DNA from 4 places in the Mesorhizobium sp. CNPSo 4689 genome. Region 1 is predicted to be linked to each of the others. Evidence: predicted binding sites of a transcription regulator. Region 1 holds the regulator's gene; each other region holds the start of a gene.
The links. The regulator LexA, encoded in region 1, represses DNA repair genes until DNA is damaged. The targets are predictions, from matches to a motif close to TGTTCNNNNTGTGTTCNG.
Positions count from the first base shown of each region.

Region 1 (7,249 bases):
GCTTTTGCAGCCCGGCAATCGCGTACCGGCGCCTATCCCCACGAAAGCACCGGTCAGGCGGATCCACGCATCACTCCGCCGCCTTTCTGGTCCCGCAATCCGCCGAAGCATCGCTGCGGCAGCCGGCACGGAGCTTGACCGCGGCATAGGCTTCCTGCTGGTGCCGGTGTTTCTGGCATGCGGGGTGATCCTTTATTTCTCGCTGGCGACGGAACCCGATTTCTACAGGCCCGTCGCCGTGGTCACCTTGATGGCGGCCTGCGCGGTGGTCTCGCGGTCATGGCAGAAGACGCATTTGTGCTTCATGGCGGCGCTGCTCTGCGCACTCGGCCTGCTCGCCGCCAAGGTCGAAACCTGGCGTGCCGGAACGCAAATGCTCGGCTCCGAGATCCAGACGCGGCTGACCGGGCGGCTCGCCAGTCTGGAGGAAATGGAAAACGGCCGCGTCAGGCTGACCATCGACGTGATTTCGACCGCCCACCCAAAGCTGCGCTACGCGCCGGAGCGGGTCAGGCTTTCGGCGCGGAAAGTTCCTCCGGATATGACGGCCGGTTCCCTGATCACCGGCTATGCCCGGCTGCTTCCGCCGACCGGACCGGTGCGGCCGGACAGCTACGACTTTTCCTTCGACAGCTATCTTTCTGGCATCGGAGCTAGCGGCTTTTTCCTCGGCAATCCGAAGACTGTTGCCTCCAAAACTGGCGCCGGCGAAGACGCGCCATCCACGACGCGCCTGGCGTCCGCGATCGAGAACGCCCGGGAGAACATCGCAGACCACATTCGCGGTCAGATTGGCGGCCCCAAAGGTGAGATTGCCGCGGCACTGATGGTCGGCGTACGCGCCGGCATCCCGGATGAGATCAACGAAGCGATGCGGCGCACCGGCATCTACCACATCATCTCGATTTCCGGCCTGCACATGGCGCTTGTCGCCGGCACCATCATGGGGCTGCTGCGCGGCGCCTTCGCCCTGTTTCCCGATTTCGCTTCGCGCCGGCCGGTGAAGAAATATGCGGCCGCCGCAGCGCTCTTTTCCATCGCCGCCTACCTCGTCTTTTCCGGCATCGTCGTCGCCGCCGAACGCAGCTTCATCATGCTGGCGGTGATGCTGGTCGCCGTGCTGTTCGACCGCGCGCGGCGCTGACCATGCGTAACCTGGCGATCTCGGCCATCGCCGTCATCCTGGTGTCGCCGCACGAAGTGGTCGGCCCGAGCTTCCAGATGTCGTTTGCGGCAACCGCGGCCCTTGTCGGCGCCTATGCCGGCTGGTCGGACTACCGCGCCGGCAGGGCGACATCGCCGCCGCCAAGGCGATCGCCGCTCGCCTTCGTCACGCGAAAATTCCTGCTCGGCATGGGCGGTCTCGCCATGACCTCCATCATCGCTGGCGGTGCGACAGCGCTCTTCGCCATCTGGCATTTTCAGCGCGTGTCGCCGCTCAGCCTGTTTGCCAACCTGGCCGTCATGCCGATTGTCTCGGTCGTCATGCTGTTGGCCGTAATCAGCGCGCTGCTGATGCCTTTCGGGCTCGATTGGCCCTCCCTCTATCTGATGGGCAAAGGGCTGACGGCGATGATCGCGATCTCGGAATGGATTTCCGAGCGCTCGCCGGTCGATGCCGTCGGGTTGATCTCCATTCAGTCGGTGCTGCTGGTGACCATCGCGCTGGTCATCGCCACCATGGCGACGACATGGCTCAGGCTGGCAGCCGTTCCATTCGCGCTCGCCGGCCTGCTGACGGTCTCCGACACCCGCACGCCGGATGTCCTGATCTCGGAGGATGCGCATCTGGTGGTCATGCCGATCGGCGGGGGGGACTCGCCATCAACCGGGTGCGATCGAACGAGTTCACCACCGACAACTGGAAACGGGCACTGAAAGCCGAAACCATTGTCGTACCGGAGACCTTCGAGAAGGGAGACGCGCGGTTCGACATGGATCCGGCCGACCTGCCGCCGGGCTCGCCCTTCTACTGCAGCGCCGGTCTGTGCCTCGCACGGCATCCGTCCGGCGCCATCATCGCGTATGCAGAAGACCGCAAGGACGCGTGGAGAGCGTGTGCTTTCGCGACCCTGATCATCGTCAACGACGCCACCGCCTACGACCCTTGCCGCAATCCGCTTGTCCTTGTCGTCAAGAAACGGCAGCTTGCCCGCTTGGGCAGCGCCGCCGTCTTCTTCGACCAGCAATCGGCAATCGCGCCAGCGGAGATAGACTTCGCGATCGAGCAGCCGTACCGGCCCTGGCACGAGCAGCGCAGATTTTCGCGCGAGGCGAGGGGCCTGCCGTCTTACAAGAGACCCGAAAGGCAGGCCAGCAAACCGCCGCCAAAACAATCACCGCCGCCTCAGTAGCGCCGGATCAAGCCAACCAACTTGCCCTGCACCTTGACCCGGTCGGGCCCGAAGATGCGGGTTTCATAGGCCGGGTTTGCGGCTTCCAGCGCGATCGAAGCGCCCTTGCGGCGGAAGCGCTTCAGCGTCGCTTCCTCCTCGTCGACCAGTGCCACGACGATCTCGCCCGGGCTCGCCGTATCGGCATTGCGGATGATGACCGTATCGCCGTCGAAAATCCCGGCCTCGATCATCGAATCGCCCTTGACCTCCAGCGCGTAGTGCTCGCCGCCCATGATCATGTCCGGCGGCACCGAGATCGAGTGCGTCTGATGCTGGATGGCGTCGATCGGCACACCGGCCGCGATCCGGCCCATCACCGGGATGGACACTGCCGCGACCGCATCGTCGTCGTTGCCCGCCTGGGGCGTGCGCGACGATGCCATCGGCTTGATCTGCCGCCCGAGACCGCCCTGCCCAAGACTGCCCTGAATGACGCTCGGCGAGAACTTTTTCGCCGCATTGAGGCCGGGAGCGATCGAATCGGGTAGGCGCAGCACTTCGAGAGCGCGCGCCCGGTTGGGTAGCCGACGAATGAAACCGCGCTCCTCCAGCGCCGTGATCAGCCGGTGGATGCCCGACTTCGAGGCAAGGTCGAGCGCCTCCTTCATCTCGTCGAAGGATGGTGGAATACCACTTTCCTTCAGCCGCTCATGGATGAACATCAGCAGTTCATGTTGTTTGCGTGTCAGCATCGCGGCCCCCAACGGAATCAGAAAAACAAAACCAGAACAAACACTATCTGTTCCATTTGTGTTCCGCAACCGTTTAAAGTTTAATGAATGGCTTAAGGTGCCCGAAACGATGTTGTGGTCGACAGAGAATGTCAAACTCCCTCAGAGTCCGGCTTCATCGCATTGATTTTGTTTTCTTTTATGGCCTCAGCCCGACTTGGAAGGCTCCAGTACCGGCAATCATTTGGCGCAGACATTCCCGGGTCGGGCTGTGTTCGACCATCCAGCCCGCTCGATGCACCGTGAACGAAACGAACTCAAAATGCCAACTTTGAGCAAAGGTCGAGGGGTTGTCGTTGGGCCGACAAGTCATCAAGGCAGGTTCTTGCAGTGCGATGGCGAGTGATGAGAGAAAGTACCGATCGGCCTGTGTGTCGTCATTGCGTGCCGGTGTCCTGCAGAGGGGAGCAGACATATCATGACCGCAGTTCCTGATCTTGCGGCCGTCGAGGCGATGGACGCCGCGGATCCACTGCGCTCGCTGCGCGACCGCTTCATCCTGCCCAAAGGGGTGATCTATCTCGACGGCAATTCGCTGGGCGCTGCCTCGCATGCCGCTTTCGACGCGCTGCGCAAGGCGGCGACCGAAGAATGGGCGCAGGACCTCATCCGCGCATGGAACACGGCCGGCTGGTTCGACATGCCGCTCGAACTCGGCGACCAGCTGGGGCGCCTGATCGGCGCAGCGTCCGGCCAAACGGTGGTCTGCGACACCACCTCGATCAACATCTACAAGGTTCTGCACGCCGCAATGGCCATGCGGCCGGATCGGCCCGTCATCGTCGCCGAAGGCGACAGCTTTCCGACCGACCTCTACATGGCTGAAGGCGTGGCCTCGACCCGAAAGAACACCGTTCTCCGCCTCGCTGGCGTCGACGCGCCGACGATCGAGGAGCTGATCGACGAAAATGTCGCCGTGGTGCTGGTCAACCACGTCAACTACAAGTCAGGCGAACTGCGAGACATGACCGCGCTGACGCGCATCGCCCATGACGCGGGGGCGCTGATCGTCTGGGATCTCTGCCACACCGCGGGCGCCATGCCGGTCGAACTGGATAAGGCCAATGCCGACTTCGCGGTCGGCTGCACTTACAAATATCTGAACGGCGGTCCGGGTTCTCCGGCCTTCATCTACGCGGCCGAGCGCCATCATGCCGATGTGCAGCAGCCGCTCAGCGGATGGTGGAGCCACGCACGGCCCTTCGCTTTCGAGCAATCCTACGCAGCCGGCACCGGCATCCGCCGTTTTCTGTGCGGCACACAGCCGGTCCTGTCGATGCGCACGCTGAAGGGCGCACTCGCCATCTGGGACGATGTCGACATGGCGGCCGTGAGAAAGAAGAGCATCGCCCAGGCCGATCTGTTCATCGAACTCGTCGAGGCAAAATGCGGTGCCTACGGTCTCACGCTCGAAAGCACCCGTGACAGCGCCAGGCGCGGCAGCCAGATTTCATTCATGCACGAGCACGGCTACCAGATCATGCGGGCGCTTATCGAACGTGGCGTGATCGGCGATTTCCGGGCGCCGTCGACCATACGCTTTGGCTTCACCCCGCTCTATGTCGGCTACGCCGATGTGTGGCACGCTGTCGAAGTTCTGGCAGACATCCTGCGCAGCGGCGCCTGGAAGGACGCACGTTTCGCTGTCAAGACAGCGGTCACCTGAGCGGCAAGGAGAGCAGGGGGAGGGCATAGGTGCTCGAACATCGTATTTCCGACTGGAACAACGCCTATACGAACGGCGCCAACATCGCTGGCGGCGATCGCTGGCCGGCCGCTTGGGTCGAGCCCGCGCGGGCCTTTCGCGACGCTCTTTCGGCCGAGGGCAGGGCGCGGCTCGACATCGTCTACGGCGATAGACCGCGCAACCGGCTCGATCTTTTCCTGCCGGGCACCTCACCCAACGGGCTCGTTGTGTTCGTGCACGGCGGCTATTGGAAAGCGTTCGACAAGAGTTTCTGGTCGCATCTTGCCGCTGGGCCGATAGGCCAAGGCGATGCCTTCCTACACGCCATGTCCCGAGATACGCATCGCCGGCATCGTCAGGGAGGTCGGCGCGGCGATCGGCAAGGCGGCGGCGCTGGTCGACGGGCCGCTGATGCTGATCGGACATTCCGCCGGCGGCCATCTCGCCAGCCGGATGGCGAGCGCAACCACGCCTCTGTCGCCCGGAGTGACGGGGCGCATACGCCATGTCGTGTCGATCTCGGGTGTGCACGACCTGCGCCCGCTCATGCGCACCGCCATGAACGAGACGCTGGCGATCGACGATGCCGAAGCGCTGACCGAAAGCCCGGCCCTTCTGCGCCCGATGGACAATGCACGCCTGACCTGCTGGGTCGGCGGTGGCGAGCGCGCCGAGTTCCTGCGTCAGAGCGCTCTGCTGGCCAACATCTGGACCGGCCTCGGCGCTGCGACCAGCTCGGTGGTCGAGCCGGACCGGCACCATTTCAGCATCATCGACGGTCTTGCAGACCCGGAGCATCCGCTGACCCGGACGCTGATCGCGGAATAGGAACGGGTTCAGCGCAGCATCAGCACGCTGCAGGTGGCACCCGCTGCAGCGGCAGGCGCAAACGGCTCGCGCACGATCAGCCCGTTGGCGTCGGCGAGCATTCTCAGCATCGAGGAATCCTGGATGCCGAAGGGCGTCGCCACCAGCGCGCCGGCCTCTTCCCGAACCACCGCGCGCACATAGTCTTGCCTGAGATCGTTGGCCGGCATCGCGGTCCCGAGGCGGGCCGCGCGTATGTCCTGCTGGAAGCGGCGGCCGCCGAGCCGCGCCAGAAGCGGCTTCAGGAACAGTTGCGAGCAGACGAGGCTGGCGACTGGATTGCCGGGCAAGCCGATGCAGCATATCTCCCCGAGCCGGCCGAACATCAGCGGCTTGCCCGGGCGCATGGCGATCTTCCAGAAGTCGAGCGTCATGCCTTCGCCGGTCAGCACGTCGTGGATCAGGTCGTGGTCGCCGACCGAGGCGCCGCCGAGCGTAACGATGACATCGGCGCCGTGCTCGACCGCCTGCCGCACCAGCGCGGCAATTGCCTCCTTGCGATCGGCGGCAATGCCGAGGTCGAGCGCGCGCGCCCCTACAGACTGCGCGGCGGCGGCGACACCATAGGCATTGGACGAGATGATCTGGTCTGGGCCGAGCGCGCTGCCCGGCGGCAGGAGTTCGTCGCCGGTGGCGATGATGGCGACAAGCGGCCTTTTGACCACGGTCACTTCTGGATGGTTGGCAGAGGCCGCCAGGGAGAGTGCCGCCGGATCGAGCAGGCGCCCCTTTTCGAGCAGCACGTCGCCCCTGGTGAAGTCGAGACCGACGCGGCGGATGTTGCGTCCTTCGGCTGTCGATTCCGTCACCTCGATGGCGCCACCACCGAGATCCCTGACATTCTCCTGGATGACGATGGTGTCGGCGCCTTCGGGCAGTGGCGCGCCGGTGAAAATACGCACCGCATGACCCTTGTGGACAGCACCGTCGAAGCCGCGCCCGGCCGGCGCCATGCCGATCACCGAAAGCCGCGCCGGGACTGAGGCGATATCGGCTGCCCGAACGGCGTAGCCGTCCATGGCGGAGGCGTTGAACGGCGGCTGGGTGCGCAGCGCCACGACGGGTTCGGCGAGCACCCGGCCGGCGGCATCGATGAGCGCGACGCTTTCGCTGCCTGTCGGGGCAGCGCCATCCAGCAGGCGTTCAAGCGCCTCGGCGACCGGAACCAGCGCCATCTAGGCGCCTGCCTTGTGGTCGGATCTGTAGTCGCCGGATTTGCCGCCGGTCTTTTCGACCAGCCTGATGCCGGAGATCACCATGGCGCGATCGACCGCCTTGGCCATGTCGTAGATGGTCAGGCACGCGACCGAGGCCGCTGTCAGCGCCTCCATCTCGACGCCGGTCTTGCCGGTGACGCGGGCCAGCGCAGTGACCTTCAGGCCCGGCAGCGAATGGTCCGGCTCGATGTCGACGGAAACTTTGGTCAGCAGCAGCGGATGGCAGAGCGGGATCAATTCATGCGTCTTCTTCGCCGCCATGATGCCGGCGATGCGTGCCGTGCCCAGCACGTCACCCTTCTTGGCATCCCCGGCCAGGATCATTGCTAGCGTTTCGGGAAGCATCGAGAC
Region 1 covers NZ_JBWLUZ010000025.1:11,827-19,075, reverse strand. The annotation lists partial or broken gene AC04SI_RS24585 (ComEC/Rec2 family competence protein) at 1-2,354, shown strand, start outside; gene lexA (transcriptional repressor LexA) at 2,348-3,088, opposite strand; gene kynU (kynureninase) at 3,546-4,793, shown strand; partial or broken gene AC04SI_RS24570 (alpha/beta hydrolase) at 4,823-5,642, shown strand; gene AC04SI_RS24565 (molybdopterin molybdotransferase MoeA) at 5,651-6,856, opposite strand; gene moaC (cyclic pyranopterin monophosphate synthase MoaC) at 6,857-7,249, opposite strand, start outside.

Region 2 (7,249 bases), on a different contig from region 1:
CAGCGCTCGCTGCAGGCAGCCTCGGGAAGCGCCCGGATGAGATCCGGGCGCCCCTTGCGAGCAAGACTTATCAGGCGAAGTCGAAGTCGAAGTGTACGTCTATGTCGGCGTCCTGTTCAGCGTATTGATCCTGGTCGACATCGACGTCGACGTGCTGTTTCTGGTCGACATCCACGTCGTTGTCGTTGTCTTGATCGACCTTGATGTCGGTGTCGTTGTCATTGTCGGCGTCGCCCTCGGCGTCCGCGTCGGCCTTGGCGTCTGCATCGCTCTTGTCGTCGGCGTCGGCATCGGCATCAGCCTTGGCGTCGTTGTCGGTGTCTGCGTCCTGGTCGGTCTTGTTGTCGATGTCCGCATAATTTTCGTTGTCGATATCGACGTCGGAGTCCTGGTCGGTATCGACGTCCACGTCCTGATCCTGGTCCTGATCGAGCTTCTGATCGATGTCGGCATCAACGTCGATGTTGAATTGGGTCGGATCAAATTTGCCGTAAGCTTTCTTAGACAAGGGTTCACCCTCCCTGTTCGAGGACAGCCGCCCTGGCGAGCGCTTGCTTGCGGAGCGGACCGACGGCGACGATCCATTTGGATCCTGAAACCCCGCCGATCAGCAAGCATCCCTGTTTCGCGCTGCGGAAAATAGTTACCAATGAGCATTCGGCCCAAACGGCAATTCCCAATGCAAGTTGGCTCGTCCTTATGGATGATGGATGACCCAAACAGGTGGACCGCTCCGGGTAGCCCAAAGTCGAAGCGTTGCTGCCGTGCGAGCCGAAAGCACGAAGAAAGCCGGGGCGAACCCCGGCTTTCTTCCCCATAGAGCGGTTCAGCTTTTGATGAAGCTGACCTGCTCTTAAGTATTTGTTTTTACGCAATTCCGGACGGAAAACCGCTACGCACTTTTCCTGGAATTGCTCAAGCCATGGAAACCTCAGGCGTCGATGTCGCTCAAGTCGACGATGACCCCGACATCTCCATCGGCGGCAGCCTTCTCATACAAGTCGACATCGATGTCGGTCGCGCCATCCTTCTCCGCGACATCGACGGCGCCAAGCAAGGCGGTCTTGATGAGGGCGGCGATGTCTACATCGACCTCGGCGTCGAGGTCATCGCGGATTTCCACATCGACATCGACGTTTCCGTCAGTTTCGGTTTCCTGGTCGATCTCGGCTTCGAGGCTGTCTTCATCATCATCGTCCACGTCGACATCCAGATCGCTCTCGATTTCGACATCGTCTTCCATGTCCGCATCGATCTCGACGATGATGATCCCGTCATCTTCGCTGACTTCGACATCGACTTCGATTCTCTGATCGACCTCGGGCCTCTGTTCGACCGCGACGTCGATTTCCCGACCGTCGGGATCGCCCGTCTCGCTCGCGATCTCCGCGTCCTGGTCCATTTCGCCCTTCTGATCGACCTCTGCATCGAGTTCGACGATTGCGGGGCTCGAACCGATGATCGACACCGCCATATCGACATCGTCGCCAGCCTCCGAGTCCTGGTTCACGCCGATATCGACGTCACGTGGATCCGCGGCCTTAGGTTCGGAGATGTCGCGTTCTTCGTCGGATGCGGTGACTTCGGCGGCCCCATTCTCTTCCGAGTGGTCACCAACCGTGGTGTCGTTTTTGGCCTTCTCGTCGGGCTCCATTGTGCGCCTCCATGGTGCATAGTCGGCGTCAGCGACCCAGCATCCCATCTTCTGAAACGCAGTAATAGACGCCAAGTCGGGTGAAGCCCGCGGCGCAGGAAGCAACGATGGAACCCCTGGGGCATTAGCCCGTAGCGTCTGAAGTCACGCCGTTCCTGGCGGCATCACTCGTTGCGACTAACCCGTATGGCAATTCCGGATGTCCCATGAAGTCGAAGGGTTCCAGGACGCGGCTTCACCTCACGTGGCAAACCGCCAGCGCTAGGTGTCGACCACCTCGAAATCGTGCGTGACTTCAGCCGTCTTGGCCATCATCGCGGTCGCCGAGCAGTATTTTTCGATCGACAGATCAATCGCCCGCTTCACCTTGTCGTGCGAGAGCGTACGGCCCTTGACGATGAAATGCATGTGAATGCGGGTGAATACTCTTGGCTCGGTCTCGGCTCGCTCGGCATCGAGTTCGACGACACAGTCCTCGACCGCCTCGCGGCCTTTTTCGAGGATGTGGACAACGTCATAGGCCGAGCAGCCGCCGGTGCCGATCAGCACCAGCTCCATCGGGCTCGGACCCGGTGTCTTGCCTTCCGGGCCGAAAGCGGTGCCCAGCACGACCTTATGGCCGCTGCCGGACTCGCCGACAAAGGTACGTTCCTCGACCCACTTTACCCGTGCTTTCACTGGATTCTTCCCTGTAAGCGCATCGCGCTGACTACTGGCCGAACACGACCGCGTGCATGATGCGGCCGGGCAACAGCGTGAAGATGCCGGCGCCGATCAGCGCGAAAACATAGAGTTTGATCATGGCGCCACGATGCGTGGTGACCTTATGGCTGTGGGCATACACACCGCCAGCGGCACGGTGACCAGCACCAGGATCGACAGCAGATGGATCGGGCTGAAAGGGCCGACAAGGCGTATCTCCTGGATCCAGAAACTCGAGATGGCTATGACAAGCATCAGCGCCGCCCAGACATATAGCCGACGACGCGATGGCGCGTCGTGCCCTTGGGCAGCGCCAGCTGCGTGGCGCCGGTCACCAACGCAGCAAAGGCAGCGAAGGCATGCCAGGGAATTGGAGGGGGCGCGGTAAGCAGCGGTCCCAGCGACATGGCGCCCTCTCCTGCAGTCGATTGGCCTCAGAACGGGATTTCGTCGTCCAGCTCTCGCGACGAACCGCCGCCGCCACCGCCCTTGGCGCCACCGCCGCCGCGGCTGAAACCTTCGTTCGGGCCGGACTGGCCGAAATCGGAACCGCGGCTGCTGTTGCCGCCGCCGGCATAGTTGCCGACCTGGGCGCCGCCCTCGCCGCGCGCGTCGAGCATCTGCAGCTCGCCACGGAATTTCTGCAGCACGATTTCGGTCGTGTAGCGGTCATTACCGGTCTGGTCCTGCCACTTGCGCGTCTGCAACTGGCCCTCGACATAGACTTTCATGCCCTTCTTCAGATACTGCTCGGCCACCTTGGCGATCTGGTCGTTGAAGATGACGACGTTGTGCCACTCGGTCTTTTCCTTGCGCTCGCCGGAATTCTTGTCGCGCCAGCTTTCCGACGTGGCGATGCGGATGTTGACGACCGGCTCACCCGAGTTCAGGCGACGGATTTCAGGGTCCGCCCCGAGATTGCCCACCAGAATGACCTTGTTGATGCTACCCGCCATCATACTTCTCCGCGCTCATCCGAAACAAATTTTTGCCGACCGCACCTTACAGGCAACGGTCAATCCCCGCCTGCTGTGGCTGCCTTTTCCCACAAGGTTTTTGTTCTTTTTTTGTTCTATTCTGGTCACTCCCAGCTGTCAAGGAATGTCAGCAAGAGGTAGGGTGCCTGTTTGAAATTGCGAATATGTCGGGATCGAAAGGGCGGCGGCTGCGAATGAGAGTCATCGCACATATGGATCACCCGCGAGAGCAATGGCGGGCGGGCGTGGAAACCCGGATGCAGGCTTCCGCCAGCAACGGTGCCAGCCAGCTTTGCCTGTTTGAACAATGGGTTCAGCCGGGTGTCTGGGCTCCGACCCATTGGCACTCGGTCGAGGAAGTGCTTACCGTCATCACCGGAACTGCCGAAATGTGGATCGATGACGACCGCATGACGCTGACGGCGGGACAGTCGCTTCTTGTGCCCGCGGAGAGGAAGCACGGTTTTCGAAACGTCGGCACCGAGACGCTTCACATCCATGCCGTGCTGGCATCCCCGATCTTCGAGGCAATTTTTGACGGATCTGCCGAGCCGGTGAGACGCTGGCTTCCGGCGGCGCCATAAAACAGCACTTGCCAAACCAATAAGTATCCACTTATGCTTTGGCCATGATCGAAGCAGAGATTTTTCGCGCCCTTGCCGACCCGACGCGGCGCGCCGTCTATGAGCGGCTTGCCGCCAGCGAGATGACGGTGTCGGAACTGCGCACCGGCATGACCGTATCGCAGCCGGCGGTCTCGCAGCATCTGGCGGTGTTGCGCGGCGCCGGCCTGGTCACCGAGCGGCGGGCCGGCCGCAACGCATACTACCGCGCCGACCCGCAAGGACTCGACCCGCTGCTCGGCTGGATCGAGCGCTACCGTGCGTTCTGGCCGGAGCGCATCGAAAAGCTGAAGGCTGTTTTGAAGGACATGGACCCATGACAAAGCATGCGAAAAGTGCTGCGAACTCGCTCGAATTCGAATGCGAGCTGCCGGAACCGCCGGAGAAAGTGTGGCGCGCGCTGACCGAGCCCAAGCTGCTGGCGGCCTGGATGATGCCCCAACGACATCAAGCCCGAGATCGGCCGCCGCTTTGCCTTTGCCAGGCCGGACGCGCCGATCGATTGCGAAGTCCTCGATGCCGAGCCCGGCAGGCTGCTGCGCTATTCCTGGCGCGAACGGCCGGAGCCGGACGATGCCAGCCAAGCGCTCGACAGCATCGTCACGTTTACCCTCGACCGTACGATTTCGGGCGGCACGCATCTGCGTATTGTCCATGACGGGTTCGCCCGGGCAGCAACGCCTGTGCTCGCCATGGCAGGCGCCGGCTGCCGGCTGTCGCTCGATGCACCCCAATCCAAACTGCCTGTCGCTGCGAATGCGCCGTACATGCAGCTGCGCGCGGCCTGAACAGGGAAATCGGAGAAAAAAGATGAGCGGCCTTGCCAATCTGGTGCCGATGGTGATCGAGCAATCGAGCCGCGGCGAACGCGCTTTCGACATTTTTTCGCGGCTGCTGCGAGAGCGCATCGTCTTCATCAACGGAGAGATCAATGACGGCGTATCGGCGCTGGTCTGCGCCCAGCTTCTGTCGCTGGAATCGGACAATCCCGACAAGGAAATCTCGCTCTACATCAACTCGCCGGGCGGCGTGGTGACCAGCGGCTTCGCCATCTACGACACGATGCAATACATCTCCTGCCCGGTGTCGACCGTGTGCATGGGCTTTGCCGCCTCGATGGCTTCGTTCCTGCTGATGGCCGGCACGCCGGGGCGGCGCATTGCCCTGCCCAACACCAGCATCGTGCTGCATCAGCCGCTGGGCGGCTTCCAGGGCCAGGCTTCCGACATCCAGCGCCACGCCGAGGGCATATTGCGCACCAAGCGGCGGATGACCGAGCTTTATGCGCATCATTGCGGGCGTACTTACGAGGAGGTCGAGCGCACGCTCGACCGCGATTATTTCATGACCGCCGAAGAGGCGAAGGCGTGGGGTCTCGTCGACCATGTTTTCGACACCCGCAAGAAGGCTGCTTGAGGAGCAGCGGGCGCGCGGCAATTTGATCGCGTCGGTCTGGCCTCGCCAGCGGCGCGACACTATAGTTCGGGGATGACCGACATCCGCCTTTCCAGACTTGTTTGCACCGTCACCGCCGCCTTCGCCGGCGCCAGCATGCTGGCCGGAGCCGCCTTTGCCGACGACAGCTCGACCCAGAAAGGCGCCCTTCCCGGCGTGACCGGCGACTATCGCATCGCCAAGCCGGCCCCGGAACCCGAACCCGACGACGCGCTGCCTGCCAGCGGCAACGGCCAGTTCAAGATCGGCGACACCGACGTCAGGATTTCCGGCAGCATCACGGTCGATGTTGGCGCCGGCGCGATCAAGCCATCCAACCGGTAGCTCTCGCTCACGGCAGCATCAGTCGGCTTTGCACACCCTCAAACGAACAGCCCCGCCGTTGCTTCCGCAAACGGACGGGGCTTTTTATGGATCTATAATCCAATCTGTCGGTAGTGTTATACCGACTTTGATTTCGGATGCTTCGCGGCATTCAGCCGACGATCCGACCAGTGGTCTCTAATTGTCAGGGGATCGGCAGGGCACGGTTTGTCGGGCCGACGCTCACGCCGACCCAGGCACTTATGCCTGCCGGGGCTCCAGCCATATCTGGAGCCTCAAGGGACTGTCCGGTGGCGTCATGCTCCACTCCTCTGTCCGTTGCGACATGTCGTCCGAAGCGCAAATCGCAAAAGCCTGCGGCGTCTCGCAAGCCGCCTAGGGCGGCGAGGCCATCGAAAGACGGCCGGCTCCGTTGACCGGTGGACACTGCGCCCCCGAGTCGGCAGCGTCAACCTTTGAATAGGCGGTTACGGAAAATGTGATCGCCGGGAGGTTACGTGCGGGTAAGGGCGACATGCCGGAACTGCTCAACGGAGTGCCCACCGTCCCGGTTCTTCACAGCACTTTGTCAGGAGCGTGTTCGGCCTTTGTTCTTTCCGCTTGCCCCCTCGCGCGAAAGACGGTTAAAGGCTTCTGTCGAGATTTGTGGTGTCTCTCGACGTGGCGGCGAAAATACCTACATAGGGGATGGCCGGGAAAACCCGCCGATCCCACGAATTCCAGACCTGAGGCGGCGACCGGCGATGGCCGACCATAAATACCTTTCCATTCGCGGGGCGCGCGAACACAATCTGAAAAATGTCGATCTCGACCTGCCGCGTGACAGCCTGATCGTCATGACCGGCCTGTCGGGGTCCGGCAAGTCGTCGCTTGCCTTCGACACCATCTATGCCGAAGGCCAGCGCCGCTATGTCGAGAGCCTGTCGGCCTATGCGCGGCAATTCCTCGAAATGATGCAGAAGCCCGACGTCGACCAGATCGACGGCCTGTCGCCTGCCATCTCAATCGAACAGAAGACCACGTCGAAGAACCCGCGCTCGACGGTCGGCACCGTCACCGAGATCTATGACTACATGCGGCTTCTGTTCGCGCGCGTCGGCATTCCCTATTCGCCGGCCACCGGCCTGCCGATCGAAAGCCAGACGGTGTCGCAGATGGTCGACCGCGTGCTGGCCGTCGAGGAAGGCACACGCCTGTTCCTGCTGGCGCCGATCGTGCGCGGCCGCAAAGGCGAGTATCGCAAGGAACTGCTGGAGTTGCAAAAGAAGGGCTTTCAGCGCGTCAAGGTCGATGGCGTCTTCTACGAGATCGCCGACGTGCCGGCGCTGGATAAGAAATACAAGCATGACATCGACGTTGTCGTCGACCGCATCGTGGTGCGCGGCGATCTGGCGACGCGACTTGCCGATTCCATCGAGACGGCGCTGAAGCTCGCCGAAGGGCTGGCGGTGGCCGAGTTCGCCGACCGGCCGCTCGACGCCAGCCAGACCGGCGAGGATTCCGTCAACAAGTCG
Region 2 covers NZ_JBWLUZ010000007.1:34,785-42,033, forward strand. The annotation lists gene AC04SI_RS13015 (hypothetical protein) at 71-508, opposite strand; gene AC04SI_RS13020 (hypothetical protein) at 932-1,759, opposite strand; gene AC04SI_RS13025 (OsmC family protein) at 1,916-2,332, opposite strand; gene AC04SI_RS13030 (hypothetical protein) at 2,453-2,611, opposite strand; gene AC04SI_RS13035 (hypothetical protein) at 2,611-2,763, opposite strand; gene ssb (single-stranded DNA-binding protein) at 2,791-3,312, opposite strand; gene AC04SI_RS13045 (cupin domain-containing protein) at 3,498-3,917, shown strand; gene AC04SI_RS13050 (ArsR/SmtB family transcription factor) at 3,962-4,276, shown strand; gene AC04SI_RS13055 (SRPBCC family protein) at 4,454-4,744, shown strand; gene AC04SI_RS13060 (ATP-dependent Clp protease proteolytic subunit) at 4,767-5,372, shown strand; gene AC04SI_RS13065 (hypothetical protein) at 5,445-5,735, shown strand; gene uvrA (excinuclease ABC subunit UvrA) at 6,479-7,249, shown strand, end outside.
Region 2: a site for LexA is predicted at 3,414-3,431, ahead of ssb (single-stranded DNA-binding protein). Genes of this name have one in related genera too.

Region 3 (7,249 bases), on a different contig from region 1:
GCCCTGCTGATGAGTGAGGCCGAAGCCATCAGGCGCGGTATCACGCCGTTGGCGCGCATCGTGTCCTGGGCCACCGCCGGCGTCGATCCGCAGATCATGGGCACCGGACCCATTCCCGCCTCGCGCAAGGCGTTGGAAAAGGCCGACTGGTCGGTCGGCGACCTCGACCTGGTCGAGGCCAATGAGGCCTTCGCCGCCCAGGCCTGCGCCGTCAACAAGGACATGGGCTGGGATCCCTCGATCGTCAACGTCAATGGCGGCGCCATCGCCATCGGCCATCCGATCGGCGCTTCCGGTGCCCGCATCTTCAACACGCTGGTCTTCGAGATGCGCCGCCGCGGTGCGAAGAAAGGCCTCGCCACGCTCTGCATCGGCGGCGGCATGGGCGTCGCCATGTGCATCGAAGCGCTGTAGTGACAGACTATCCGGGCGGCGCGAGCCGCCCGTTCCATTCTGCATGAAACGCCCGAAAACAGGGCGGTACCGAAAGGGGAAACGCATGAGCAAGGTAGCAATCGTCACGGGCGGGTCGCGCGGCATCGGCGCCGCGGTATCGGTCGCGCTGAAGAACGCCGGCTATTCGGTTGCCGCGAACTACGCCGGCAATGACGAGGCGGCGACGAAGTTCACTGCCGAAACCGGCATCAAGACCTACAAATGGTCGGTCGCCGACTATGACGCCTGCGCCGCCGGCATCAGGCAGGTCGAGGCCGATCTCGGCCCGGTTTCCGTGCTCGTCAACAATGCCGGCATCACCCGCGACGGCATGTTCCACAAGATGACGCGCGAGCAGTGGAAGGAAGTCATCGACACCAACCTTTCCGGTGTCTTCAACATGACGCATCCTTTGTGGGGCGGCATGCGCGACCGCAAGTTCGGCCGCGTCATCACCATTTCCTCGATCAACGGCCAGAAGGGACAGGCCGGCCAGGTCAACTATTCCGCCGCCAAGGCCGGCGACATCGGCTTCTCGAAGGCGCTCGCCCAGGAAGGCGCCCGCGCCGGCATCACCGTCAACATCATCTGCCCGGGCTACATCGCCACCGAGATGGTCAAGGCGATCGACGAGAAGGTGCTCAACGAACGCATCATCCCGCAGATCCCGGTCGGTCGCCTCGGCGAGCCGGAAGAGATCGCGCGCTGCGTCGTCTTCCTGGCTTCCGATGAAGCCGGCTTCATCACCGGCTCGACCATCTCCGCCAATGGCGGACAGTATTTCGCCTGAGGTTTCGAGTCCGTTCCGCGACAACTGACGTACCGGCCTAACGGCCGGTACAGATCTACGCGCCCACGATCGAGGCTCGTTGCCGTGACAATCGCAGTTGTCAGGCGGCAAGCTTCAGCGCTGGTTTGGCTACGGGCTTGCCGGGAGCAATTGAACCCGGCACACGCGAAGGTGCCGGCAACCGGGCCAGCGGCGCGCGGCTGAGGCCCGACAGTTTCAAGGCCATGCGACGCTTGAGCAATGGATTGAGGTTCATCAGCGAGAGCAGCAGATTGCGGACGAACCGCTTCACCGGATTACGGGTAAGTGCCATCTCGGTCATCCTGCCCGCCAGCTCAAGCACCTCCTGGGCCGCCGGTCGCCGCAGCTTTTCGTAGAGGTCGAGCTCGGCTTCCGTGCGCACGCCGTTCACCACATCGCCGAGCAATTCGCCAAGCATGACCGCGTCGATAATGCCGGTGTTCATGCCCTGTCCCCCTGCCGGGCTGTGCACGTGCGCGGCATCGCCCATGAGGAACAACCGGTCCTTGCGATACGACCGGACCAGGCGGTGATGCACGCGAAAACGCGAACTCCACGCCAGGTCGAGCACCCGGGCGCGCTGTCTGGTCGGCCCACGGCTGTCGAGCAGCGCCTGGATGTCGGCAATCCCTGGCTTTTCCGGCGCGTCATCCATTGTTGCAACGATACGGTATGACCCGTCCGGAAGCGGCGCCACCACCACCAGCCCGGCCGGCGCAAAGAACAGCGACACTTCCTTCGGCCCGATCGGCCAGTCGAGGCGGACGTCGGCAAGCACGAACGACCCGTCATAGGCAGCGCCGTCGAACTCGATGCCGGTCGCGCTACGCACCAGGCTGTTCATGCCGTCACCACCGACGACGTAGCGCGCCGATATCAGCTTCTCGCGACCGTTCTCGACCACCGTCACGCGGGCGCCGTCAGCATCGTGAACAACCGCCCTGGCCTCGACTTCGCGATGAATGACGCCGCCCAGGGCAGCGATCCGCTCGGCGAACACCAGCTCGGTCAGGTTCTGAGGCAGCATCAACAGATAGGGATGCCTTGATGGAAGCTTGCCGAAATCAAGATTGAGCAGCGCCCGGTTGCGGTCGCGGATGGCGAAATTTTGCAGCTTCAGGGCAAGTTCGTCCAGCCGCTCGGTGACACCGAGAGGCTGCAGCGCTTCCAGCGTCTGCGCATGGATGACGCCGGCGCGCGAAGTCTGAAGGCCCTGCGCCAGCTTGTCGATCAGCACGTGATCGACACCGGCCTGGTGCAGCATGATGGACAGCGCCATGCCGGTCGGGCCGGCGCCAATGATCAGGACTTCCGTTGTATCGGGCAACATTTTCTCTCTCCGTTTATCAACAAGTGTTGACTTTCTAATCGACGCCATTGCATTTGTCAACAGTCGTTGGCATATGAATTTTCATGGCTCAGAATCAGGCGAAGAAAATCAGCAAGTCGGACCGCACGCGGGCCCATATCCTCGAGGCCGCACGGCTATTGTTCGCCGAGCGCGGCTATGACGGCGCCTCCATCCGCGATGTCGCGGCGCATGCCTCGATCGATCCGGCCATGGTGATCCGCTATTTCCGCAGCAAGGACGAACTGTTCGCCAGGGCGGCGGTTGTCGACCTGCATCTGCCGGAGCTGCGGATGATTGACCGAGCCGCCATCGGCGAAACACTGATCAGGCGCTTTCTCGAAATCTGGGAAGGTCCGGCCAGCGGTCCTGGCATGACAATTCTGCTGCGTTCGGCGATGTCCAACGACTTTGCTGCCGAAAAGCTGCGCGAGGTGTTTGCCAGCCAGGTGAGGCCAGTGGTTGCGGCGGTCGGCGACCCCGCCGATGCGGGTCGACGAGCCGGTCTCGTCTCAAGCCAGTTGCTGGGTTTGGCGATGTGCCGATACCTGCTGCGGCTTCCTCAGGTCGTCGCCCTCTCCCACGACGAGATAATCCGGAATGTCGGCTCTGCCTTGCAGCGCTATGTGACGGAAGAGGATCTGTCCTGAAGCAGCCGTTTTGGCATTGCTGGCCGAGCCTGGTCGTGGTGCTATGATCGGGCCGACCGGTGCGCCCAACACCGATCTGTGCCGGAGTGGCACGCAAAGGTTAACGGCAGCTGCCAAGGCTGTGCAAAACCGACGTCACAAGCTGTGACTCCTCGGTGGAAAACCTGTTTTAAGCACAACCTGTTGGGGTGAACAAACCGGGAACATACTGACATCGCTGATTCGTCGCCGATTCGTTCCGGCTTTGGCCGAAACGTTAACGGCGAGGCCCGAAAATCTCGGCCAAATGGTTAAGGTCCGTTAGGAAAAGTCAACGATTTCATAATGTTGGCCGAGGTCGAGCTGGGTGCGGCGATCGTTCCCCGGCAAAAGTTAACAGCGTTGTTCTCTCTGCATAAATCGGGCCAGTTTAGCGATTCAGCATGTGGTGAGACTCGCCACCCAAAAATCCACATGTAGCCGTGAACAAAACCTGAATCAGCGAGAGTCGGTGATTCGTCGCCGATTCGTTCCAGACTCGTTCCAACTCTTAATCGGGACCGGATTTCGCGCGAGCCGGACGGCTCTTCGCCCCATCTGCGGAACATTCCGCTTTCGCTTCGCGCCTGAAATCCTTATGTGTCGGCTGTCACACGCGCCACCACTGGCGTGCTCCCCGGCAACGAGCGGCAGAAGCGTTATTTCCGAGCCGATGAACATCCAGCCGAAACACTCCCAGCCGCTGATCCTTTCGGGCCGCGACGTGACGGCCGTGCTCGGCCCGACCAACACCGGCAAGACCCATCTCGCCATCGAACGCATGGTGGCGCATGAAAGCGGAGTCATCGGCCTGCCGCTCAGGCTGCTGGCGCGCGAAGTCTACACGCGCGTCTGCGAAAAGGTCGGCGCTCATAAGGTGGCGCTCATCACCGGCGAGGAGAAGATCCAGCCGGTGGGCGCCAAATATTCGGTCTGCACCGTCGAAGCCATGCCGCGCGAGACCGACGCCGCCTTCGTCGCCATCGACGAGGTCCAGCTCGCCGGCGATCTCGAGCGCGGCCACATCTTCACCGATCGCATCCTGCATCTGCGCGGCCGCCAGGAAACGCTACTCTTGGGCGCGGCCACCATGCACGGCATCCTGCAGCGCCTGCTGAAGGGCGTCTCGGTGGTGACGCGGCCGCGGCTGTCGCACCTCGCCTATGCCGGCTCGAAGAAGCTGACCCGTCTGCCCCGGCGCACGGCGATCGTCGCATTCTCGGCGGACGAGGTCTATGCCATCGCCGAATTGATCCGTCGCCAGCAGGGCGGTGCCGCCGTCGTGCTCGGCGCGCTCTCGCCGCGTACCCGCAACGCCCAGGTGGCGCTGTTCCAGTCCGGCGATGTCGATTACCTCGTCGCCACCGACGCCATCGGCATGGGCCTCAACCTCGACCTCGACCATGTCGCCTTCGCCCAGAACCGCAAGTTCGACGGCTACCAGTTTCGCGACCTCACATCCGCCGAACTCGGCCAGATCGCCGGCCGCGCCGGCCGACATCTGCGCGACGGCACTTTCGGCGTCACCGGCCAGGTCGATCCGCTCGACGAAGAACTGGTCAAGAAGATCGAGGGGCACGATTTCGATCCGGTGAAGGTGCTGCAATGGCGCACCGCCGATTTCGATTTCGCCAGCCTCGATGCGCTGAAGCGCTCGATCGAGACCAACGCGCCGGTTGAGGGCCTGACGCGGGCGCTGCCGGCGGTCGATGCTCAAGCGCTCGAGCACCTGTCGCGCGACGCGGACATCCGCGCTCTGGCCACCGACGCCAAGCGAGTGGCGCTGCTGTGGGAAGCCTGCGCGCTCCCCGACTACAGGAAGATCGCGCCGGCCCAGCATTCCGACCTCATCGCCTCGATCTATATGGACCTCGCCCGGCATGGCCATGTCGACGAGAACTACATGGCCGAGCAGGTGCGGCGTGCCGACACGACAGACGGCGACATCGACACGCTGTCGCACCGGATCGCCCAGATCCGCACCTGGACTTTCGTTTCCAACCGGCCCGGCTGGCTGGCCGATCAGGCACACTGGCAGGAAAAGACGCGCGAAATCGAAGACAGATTGTCGGATGCGCTGCATGAGCGGTTGACGAAACGCTTCGTAGACCGCAGGACTTCCGTCCTCATGCGGCGCCTTAGAGAAAATACCATGCCTGAAGCCGAAATTAGCCCTACCGGAACCGTCCTTGTCGAAGGCCATCATGTCGGCGAGTTGCAAGGGTTCCGCTTCACCGCCGACCAGAGCGCCGGCGGCGAGGATGCCAAGGCCGTACGCACGGCGGCACAAAAGGCTTTGGCCACCGAATTCGAGGCGCGCGCCGAACGCTTCGGCGCCTGCGCCAATGGCGACATCGCGCTCGGCTCCGACGGCACGCTGCGCTGGATCGGCGCGCCGGTCGGCACGCTGGTCGCCGGCGACGAGCCGCTGAAGCCGCGCCTTGTCCTGTTGGCCGACGAGCAGCTTACCGGTCCCGCCCGCGACAAGGTCGCGGCGCGCGCCGAGCGCTTCGTCAACTTCCAGGTCGAATCCCTGCTGAAGCCGCTGGTCGACTTGAAGAACGCCGACCAGATCACCGGCATCGGCCGCGGCATCGCCTTCCAGCTGGTCGAGAATTTCGGCCTCATCAACCGCCGCGACATTGCCGAAGAGATGAAGTCGCTCGATCAGGAAGGTCGCGCCGCATTGCGCCGGCTGGGCGTGCGCTTCGGCGCCTACCATGTCTTCGTGCCGGCGCTGGTCAAGCCGGCGCCTGCCGGACTGGTGACATTGCTTTGGGCATTGAAGAATGACGGCAAGGAGAAGCCGGGTTTTGGCGACGTGGTTCACGCCCTGGCGTCGGGCCGCACCTCGGTGGTCATCGATCCGACCTTCGACAAATCCTTTTACAAACTCGCCGGCTACCGCAATCTCGGCCGCCGCGCGGTCCGCGTCGACATCCTCGAGCGGCTGGCCGACTTGATCCGTCCGGCGACCAACTGGAAGCCGGGCCTCGGACAGCGCCCCGACGGCGCCTATGACGGCAACGCCTTCATGGTGACGCCGCCGATGATGTCGATCCTTGGCGCCACCGCCGACGACATGGAAGAGATCCTGAAGGGTCTCGGCTACCGCGCCGAACCGAAGCCTGCCACCGAAGTCAAGGCGCGGCTCGAAGCGCAGGACAATGCCGCGCGCGCAGCCAAACTGGCAGCGGAAGAGGCGGCAAAGGCCGAGCAGGCTGTGGCGGCGGAAGCCGTTGCCGACACTGTCGCTCAGACCACGGCCGAAGGTTCGGAGCCTGATGCGGCTGCCACTGTAGAGGCTGAAATTCCTGCGGAGCCCGTCGCTGACGCAGCCGCGGAGGCTGTTACCGACGCGCAGCCGGAGACGCCCGCAGAGGCCACGGACGACGCGCCGCCAGTAGCCGAAGCCGTTGCTGCAGAAGGGCCCGCCGAAACAGAGGCTGAGCCAGAGGCAAAGCCCGAAGCTGCCGAGGTTGAGGCCGCACCGGCAGAGTCGGCGGCGGAATCCGAAGCTGTCGAAGTCGATGCCGCATCGGCAGAACCGGTCGCCGAGACTTCATCTGCAAGCGAAGACGCAACGGCCGCGGAAACCGCCACCGGCGAGCCCGCTCCAGAGGCTGAAGAACCAAAACCCATCCTTTTGTGGCGGCAGGGTCGTTTCGAGCAGCGCCCACGTCACCGCCATCACGACAACCGCCGGGACAATCGTCCGCGCAACGGGCAGGCTGCGCAGAGCCGCAGCGATGCGCCGGCAGGCACTGAAGCCGCCCCCGGCAGCCGGCCGCCTCAGGAGGGTCGCCGCGAACAGCGCGACGGTGCCGGCAAGCCGCGCTTCGATCGCAGCAAGTTCAAGCCGAGGCCGCAGCCTCAAGGCGAGGCCGGAGAACGGCGCGAGGGCAAGCCGCAGGGTGAGCGTCCCGATCGCCGCGAGAGCCGGCCCGACTGGAAAGGCGGCCGGCAGGACGGCAAGGGCGGCGCACA
Region 3 covers NZ_JBWLUZ010000003.1:374,854-382,102, reverse strand. The annotation lists gene AC04SI_RS06915 (acetyl-CoA C-acetyltransferase) at 1-414, shown strand, start outside; gene phbB (acetoacetyl-CoA reductase) at 500-1,225, shown strand; gene AC04SI_RS06905 (FAD-dependent oxidoreductase) at 1,326-2,576, opposite strand; gene AC04SI_RS06900 (TetR/AcrR family transcriptional regulator) at 2,660-3,244, shown strand; gene AC04SI_RS06895 (helicase-related protein) at 3,936-7,249, shown strand, end outside.
Region 3: a site for LexA is predicted at 3,752-3,769, ahead of AC04SI_RS06895 (helicase-related protein). Genes of this name have one in related genera too.

Region 4 (7,249 bases), on a different contig from region 1:
GAGAAGGTGGATCGGCGCGTAGCGCCGAGACGGATGAGGGGTGTTGGAAGGAACGCGGCCTAGGACGGCAAGGACTTCGAAATGGACCAGAAAGTCGAAAGCATCCCCTACGACGTCGAGGCGATCCGCCGCGATTTCCCGATCCTGTCGCGGGAAGTCTACGGCAAGCCGCTGGTCTATCTCGACAACGGCGCCTCGGCACAGAAGCCGCAGGCGGTTCTCGACGCCATCCAGCATGCCTACAGCCAGGAATACGCCAACGTCCACCGCGGCCTGCATTTCCTGTCCAATGCCGCGACCGACGCCTATGAGAAGGCTCGCGAGACGGTGCGCCGTTTCCTCAACGCGCCGAGCACCGACAACATCGTCTTCACCTCCAACACCACTTCGGCGATCAACACGGTTGCTTACGGTTATGGCATGCCCAAGATCGGCGAGGGCGACGAAATCGTGCTGTCGATCATGGAGCACCATTCCAACATCGTGCCCTGGCATTTCATCCGCGAGCGACAGGGCGCCAAGCTGGTCTGGGTGCCGGTCGACGATCTCGGCGTCTTCCACATCGAGGAATTCGAAAAGCGGTTGACGTCTCGCACGAAGCTCGTCGCCATCACCCAGATGTCGAACGCGCTGGGCACGGTGACGCCGATCAAGGAGATCGTGCGCATCGCGCACGCCCGGGGAATCCCGGTGCTGGTCGACGGCAGCCAGAGCGCCGTGCATATGCCGATCGACGTCCAGGATCTCGACTGCGATTTCTTCGTCTTCACCGGACACAAGGTCTACGGGCCCTCGGGCATCGGCGTGCTCTATGGCAAGAAGGATATTCTCGAGCGCATGCGCCCCTTCATGGGCGGCGGCGAGATGATCGAGGAGGTGACGGAAGACGTCGTCACCTACAACGAGCCGCCGCACCGCTTCGAGGCCGGCACACCGCCGATCGTGCAGGCGATCGGCCTGGGTGCCGCGCTCGACTATATGGACAAGATCGGCCGCGAGCGCATCGCAGCGCACGAGGCCGATTTGAAGGACTATGCGCATGAGCGGCTGCGCGCCATAAACTCGCTGCGCATCTTCGGCGACGCGCCCGGCAAGGGCGCCATCATCTCGTTCGAATTGCAGGGTATCCATGCGCATGACGTGTCGATGGTGATCGACCGCCAAGGTGTTGCTGTCCGTGCCGGCACCCATTGCGCCCAGCCACTGTTGAAACGCTTCGGCGTAACCTCCACATGCAGGGCATCGTTCGGCATGTATAATACCAGGGCCGAAGTCGACGCTTTGGGCGATGCGCTTGAAAAAGCGCGCAAGTTCTTCGGGTGATGATCATGGAAGACGCTAGCCACACCACCGAGACCGTACCGGAAGCAGCCATTAACCCGCTGGTTTCCGCCTCGGCCATTCCCGCCGATGAACTGGCGCGGCTGACCGACGACATCGTCTCGGCGCTGAAGACGGTCTACGACCCGGAAATCCCGGCCGACATCTACGAACTCGGCCTGATCTACAAGATCGACATCGAGGACGACCGTTCGGTCAAGATCGACATGACACTGACCGCGCCTGGCTGCCCGGTGGCCGGCGAAATGCCCGGCTGGGTGGAGAATGCCGTCGGCGCCGTCGAGGGCGTTTCCGGCGTCGAGGTCAACATGACCTTCGACCCGCCCTGGTCGCCCGACCGCATGTCGGAAGAGGCGCAGGTCGCGGTCGGCTGGTATTAGCATCGGCCGGACAATGGGTTGGCGCACTTGCGCCTGGCATAAAACTTCACCATTTTAGGTGAAGAATCATTCGGCAGGCCTTGAACCTGCATGGAATGGAGAGAGAAAGAATGGGACGCTTCGCCGTCATCACGATGACCGAAAAGGCCGCCGACCGGGTGCGCGAGATTGTTGCCACCCGCGAAAACGCGCATGGCATTCGCCTCGGCATCAAGAAGGGCGGCTGCGCCGGCATGGAATACACGGTCGACCTGGTGACCGAGCCGAACACCAAGGACGACCATATCGAGCGCGACGGCGCCCATGTCTATGTCGCGCCGGAGGCGGCGCTGTTCCTGTTCGGCACCGAGATGGATTTCGAGCAGACGACGCTGCGCACCGGCTTCACCTTCCGCAACCCGAACCAGAGCTCGGCCTGCGGCTGCGGTGAATCGGTCGAACTGAAGCCGGCTGACCTGAAGGCCTTGGCCGAAGCCCGCGCCTCGGCCTGAGACCTCTTCCTTCGCCCCGTTTACGGGGAGAAGGTGGCCCGATAGGGCCGGATGAGGGGCAGCGCTACCCTCTCCAAGTTCGCGCCGCCCCTCATCTGCCTGCCGGCATCTTCTCCCCGTAAACGGGGCGAAGAACGCTAATCGACCCACATCCCAGTCCGCTTGTGCCAGTCGGCGATCGATTCCTCGGGATAGACGTCGAACACCTTGTCCTTCTTGCCGATCTCGGGCTCGATCCAGCTCGCCTTGTATTTCAGCATCAGATGCACCTTTTCAGGCGGCTTGGGCAGTTCGCTGTCGATCGCCGAGGCGAAGGGATGCACAAGCTCCGGCCAGGTCGGGTCGTAGAGCCACAGCGCCGAACCGCACTTTTTGCAGAAATTGCGTTCGCCCGTCGAGACCTCGCATTGCGAATGTTCGTCATCTTCGATCTCGGCCCGGTAGACGCCGAGATTGCGCTTGCCGGTGATCTTCAGCGTCTCGGAATCGGCGCCGAGATTGATGGCGAAGCCGCCACCGCCCTGCTGCTTGCGGCAGATCGAGCAGTAGCACAGCATGAACGGTACCGGCGTGTGGCTCTCCACCTCGAAGCGGACGGCATCGCAGCGGCAGGAGCCTTTGAGCAGAAGCGGCATGTTGGAACTCCGACGTGTTTGTCCCTCAACCTTGTCAGCATGGTTTTGGTTGCGGCGATGACAGGGCCGGTGACATGATCGCCGCATGGAGAACGAACGCATAGAAGAACTTTTTGAAAGCCTGGGCCCGATCAGCATCCGAAAGCTATTCGGCGGCAAGGGCATCTATTGCGACGGCGTCATCGTCGCCATCGTGGTGCGTGGCGAATTGATGCTGAAGGCGGACGCGGAAAGCGCCCCCGACTTCGAGGCCGCCGGCTGCCGGCAATGGACCTATACCGGCTCGCGGCACGGCAAGCAGGTTTCGATGCCCTACTGGAGCGTCCCCGACAGCGCCTTCGACGATCCAGACGAGATGGCGGTCTGGGCGCGCCGGGCCTACGAGGCGGGACGACGGGCGGGGAAGTAGGGTCTAAAGCGCCTTCGCGATCCCCGCCGCCAGCCTTGCATTGTTCTCGACCAGCGCGATGTTGGTCTTCAGGCTCCTGCCGCCGGTCAGTTCGAGGATTTTCCCCAGCAGGAACGGCGTCACCGCCTTGCCGGTCACGTTCTGCACTTCCGCGGCCTTCTGCGCGGCCTCGATGTAGCCGGCCATCTCGTCGGCCGGGATTTCCTGGTCTTCCGGCACCGGATTGGCGATCAATATGCCGCCGCTCAATCCCAGCGCCTGCCGCGTCCGGTAAAAATGCGCGATGTCCTCCGGCGCATGCAAGGTGAGCGGCGCCCGGAACGGCGAATGTCTGGACCAGAAGGCGGGCATCGTCTCGCAGCCATGGCCGATGACCGGCACGCCGCGCGTCTCCAGAACCTCCAGCGTCTTTTCGATGTCGAGGATCGCTTTGGCGCCGGCCGAGACGACGATGACCGGCGTGCGTGCCAGCTCGTCGAGATCGGCGGAGATGTCGAAGCTCTTTTCCGCGCCCTTGTGGACGCCGCCGATGCCGCCGGTGGCGAACACCTTTATCCCGGCCATATGAGCGGCGATCATGGTGGCGGCGACCGTGGTGCCGCCGGTGCGCGCTTGCGCCACCGCAAAGCCGAGATCGGCGCGCGACAGCTTCATGGCGTCACCCGTCATGGCCAGCGATTCGCGCTCGCCGTCTGACAACCCGATCTTGATGCGGCCGGAAACCACGGCGATCGTCGCCGGCACCGCGCCATTGTCCAGGATTATCTTCTCGACATTGGCCGCCATGGCGCCATTGTCGGGATAGGGCATGCCATGGGTGATGATGGTGCTTTCCAGCGCCACCACCGGACGACCCGCGGCCAGCGCCTCAGCCACCGGCTTGTGGATGTCGATGAAGGGGCGGGCGGTTTCCGGCGTCATTTCCGTCTCCGATCTAGCAAGCTGAACTGGCCGACCTCATGCCACTTCCCGCGGCTGCGGCACAAGGGCCAGCGCCTCGGCAAAGCTCGCCGCCGTGAAGCCCGGCACGGCGTCGCTGCTCTCGATGGCAAGCATCGCGGCGGCGACACCTTCCCGAAGCGCGGCGCGCAGCGACAATCCGCGCAGCAGGGCGGCAATCGTCGCGCCCGCCAGCGCATCGCCGGCGCCGGTGACGTCGGCGATTTGTCGGGGGGCAGGGGGCACGACGGCGAAAAGCCCGTCTCCGTCGAAGCCCAGCACCGGCGCGCCGCCCGCCGTCACCACGCCGCTTTTCAGACCAGCGCGCCGCAACCCGTCGACCAGGCCTTGCTCGGAGGCATCGGCGTCTACCACGGCCAGCGCGACAGCCTCGCGCCGGTTCATGAACAGCAGGGCCAGGCTGCTGAGCACCGGCATCAGCCGCACCACCTTGGCTGGCGAGATGGCAATGGCGAACACCGGCCTGACGCCGGCCAGCGCCACCAGCCGCTCGAGTGCCGCGGTCGGCAGATTGGCGTCGCACAGGATCGCGTCGGCGGCGGCGACCACTTCACGCACCTTGGCGCGGCGGATCTGCTTGGCGAAGGCAAGATCGTACAGCGCCATGTCGGCAAAGCCGACGATCAGCTCGCCGTCACGGTCGATCAGCGCCGTATAGCTCGGCGTGGTGCGGTCGAGGAACACCGCCGACAGGTCGGTGATCCCAGAGGCGGCGATGGCACGCGACACCGTCTCGCCCGAAGCGTCGCCGCCGCGCAGCGAAAGCAGCGATGCCGAAACGCCGCGCCGCACCAGGCTGCGCAGCGCATTGAAGACGCCACCGCCGACATCCTCGCGCATCGTGCCGGGGTTAGACGCGGCCGGCACGTAAGGGCCTGCTACCTGGCCGCGCCGATCGATATGGGCGCCGCCCACGGCCAGTATCTTTGAGGATTTCATCATGCGGGCGATATGACCTTTGTTATTCCAGCCGCACAAGCGCTAGGCTGTGCGGCTGAGCTTCGCAGGCAAGGCAGCGATTCGGCGGATCAAAACAATCGGACCGCCTGATCGGATGCGGGATGGTTCATGGAACGAAGGGATGAGACAAAAAAAGAACAAATCCGGATATCGATTGTTTTTCAGATGGTTGATACCCCTTGCCAAACGAGAACAAAAAAGGTACAAATAGGGCAGGGATTACGGATTGTCCGGCCTTCATTGACGACCAAGGGGTGATGTATCATGGCTCAGAATACTTTGCGGCTTGTAGAGGATAAGGCAGTGGACAAATCAAAGGCCCTGGATGCGGCGCTGTCGCAGATCGAGCGCGCTTTCGGCAAGGGCTCGATCATGCGCCTTGGTGCCAATGAGCAGGTCGTCGAGATCGAAACGGTGCCGACGGGATCGCTTGGCCTCGACATCGCGCTTGGCGTTGGTGGCCTGCCGCGCGGCCGCATCGTCGAGATCTACGGGCCGGAAAGCTCCGGCAAGACGACGCTGGCGCTGCACACAGTGGCCGAAGCCCAGAAGAAGGGCGGCATCTGCGCCTTCGTCGATGCCGAGCATGCGCTCGACCCGGTCTATGCCCGCAAGCTCGGCGTCGATCTCGAAAACCTGCTGATCTCGCAGCCCGACACCGGTGAGCAGGCGCTGGAAATCTGCGACACGCTGGTTCGTTCCGGCGCCATCGACGTGCTGGTCGTCGATTCGGTTGCGGCACTGACGCCGCGCGCCGAAATCGAGGGCGAGATGGGCGATTCGCTGCCCGGCCTGCAGGCCCGCCTGATGAGCCAGGCGCTGCGCAAGCTGACCGCTTCGATTTCGCGCTCCAACACCATGGTCATCTTCATCAACCAGATACGCATGAAGATCGGCGTCATGTTCGGCTCGCCCGAAACCACGACCGGCGGCAACGCGCTGAAATTCTACGCCTCGGTCCGTCTCGACATCCGCCGCATCGGCTCGGTCAAGGACCGTGACGAGGTCGTCGGCAACCAGACCCGCGTCAAGGTGGTCAAGAACAAGCTGGCGCCGCCCTTCAAGGTGGTCGAGTTCGACATCATGTATGGCGAGGGCGTGTCCAAGACCGGCGAACTGGTCGACCTCGGCGTCAAGGCCGGCGTGGTCGAGAAGTCCGGTGCCTGGTTCTCCTACAATTCGCAGCGCCTCGGCCAGGGCCGCGAGAACGCAAAGCTGTTCCTGCGCGACAATCCCGACACGGCGCGTGAGATTGAACTGGCGCTCAGGCAGAATGCCGGGCTGATCGCCGAGAAATTCCTCGAAAATGGCGGCCCTGAGCGCGGCGAAGACGACGGCTTCGAGGAGGAATCCGGCGCCATGTAAGGCAGCGGCCAGAGTTCGGCCATAAATTTAGTCTATTATCCGATGCTTAAGTAACCGAGTTCTACAGTATCGCGTTCCAAACCGCCGGCCTCGAGCCGGCGGTTTTTGTTTTTGGGCGGCATGGATTGGCCCAATTCCCTGTTTCTAGACAGGGTGGAGCGTGCCCGCTAAAAGGCCAGTGCATCTTCTGAAAAGCAGAGACCAGTTTCCGCCGGGTTGCCGGCGGTTTTCGCGAAAAAGGCAGCACTCATGAGTGGCGTGAACGAGATCCGGTCGACATTTCTCGACTATTTCCGCAAGGAGGGCCACGAGGTCGTGGCTTCGAGCCCGCTGGTGCCGCGCAACGACCCGACATTGATGTTCACCAATGCCGGCATGGTGCAGTTCAAGAACGTCTTCACCGGCCTGGAGAAGCGGCCCTATTCGCGTGCCACGACCGCGCAGAAGAGCGTGCGCGCCGGCGGCAAGCACAACGATCTCGACAATGTCGGCTACACGGCGCGGCACCTGACCTTCTTCGAGATGCTCGGCAATTTCTCCTTCGGCGACTATTTCAAGGAGCGCGCCATCGAGCTTGCCTGGAACCTGATCACCAAAGAGTTCGGGCTGAACAAGGACAAGCTGCTGGTCACCGTCTATCACACCGACGACGAAGCCGCCGGCTACTGGAAAAAGATCGCCGGCTTCTCGGACGATCGCATCATCCGC
Region 4 covers NZ_JBWLUZ010000007.1:159,292-166,540, reverse strand. The annotation lists gene AC04SI_RS13700 (cysteine desulfurase) at 82-1,323, shown strand; gene AC04SI_RS13695 (SUF system Fe-S cluster assembly protein) at 1,329-1,721, shown strand; gene sufA (Fe-S cluster assembly scaffold SufA) at 1,832-2,212, shown strand; gene AC04SI_RS13685 (GFA family protein) at 2,350-2,847, opposite strand; gene AC04SI_RS13680 (TfoX/Sxy family protein) at 2,933-3,256, shown strand; gene AC04SI_RS13675 (pseudouridine-5'-phosphate glycosidase) at 3,260-4,177, opposite strand; gene AC04SI_RS13670 (carbohydrate kinase family protein) at 4,214-5,158, opposite strand; gene recA (recombinase RecA) at 5,441-6,541, shown strand; gene alaS (alanine--tRNA ligase) at 6,791-7,249, shown strand, end outside.
Region 4: a site for LexA is predicted at 5,365-5,382, ahead of recA (recombinase RecA). Genes of this name have one in related genera too.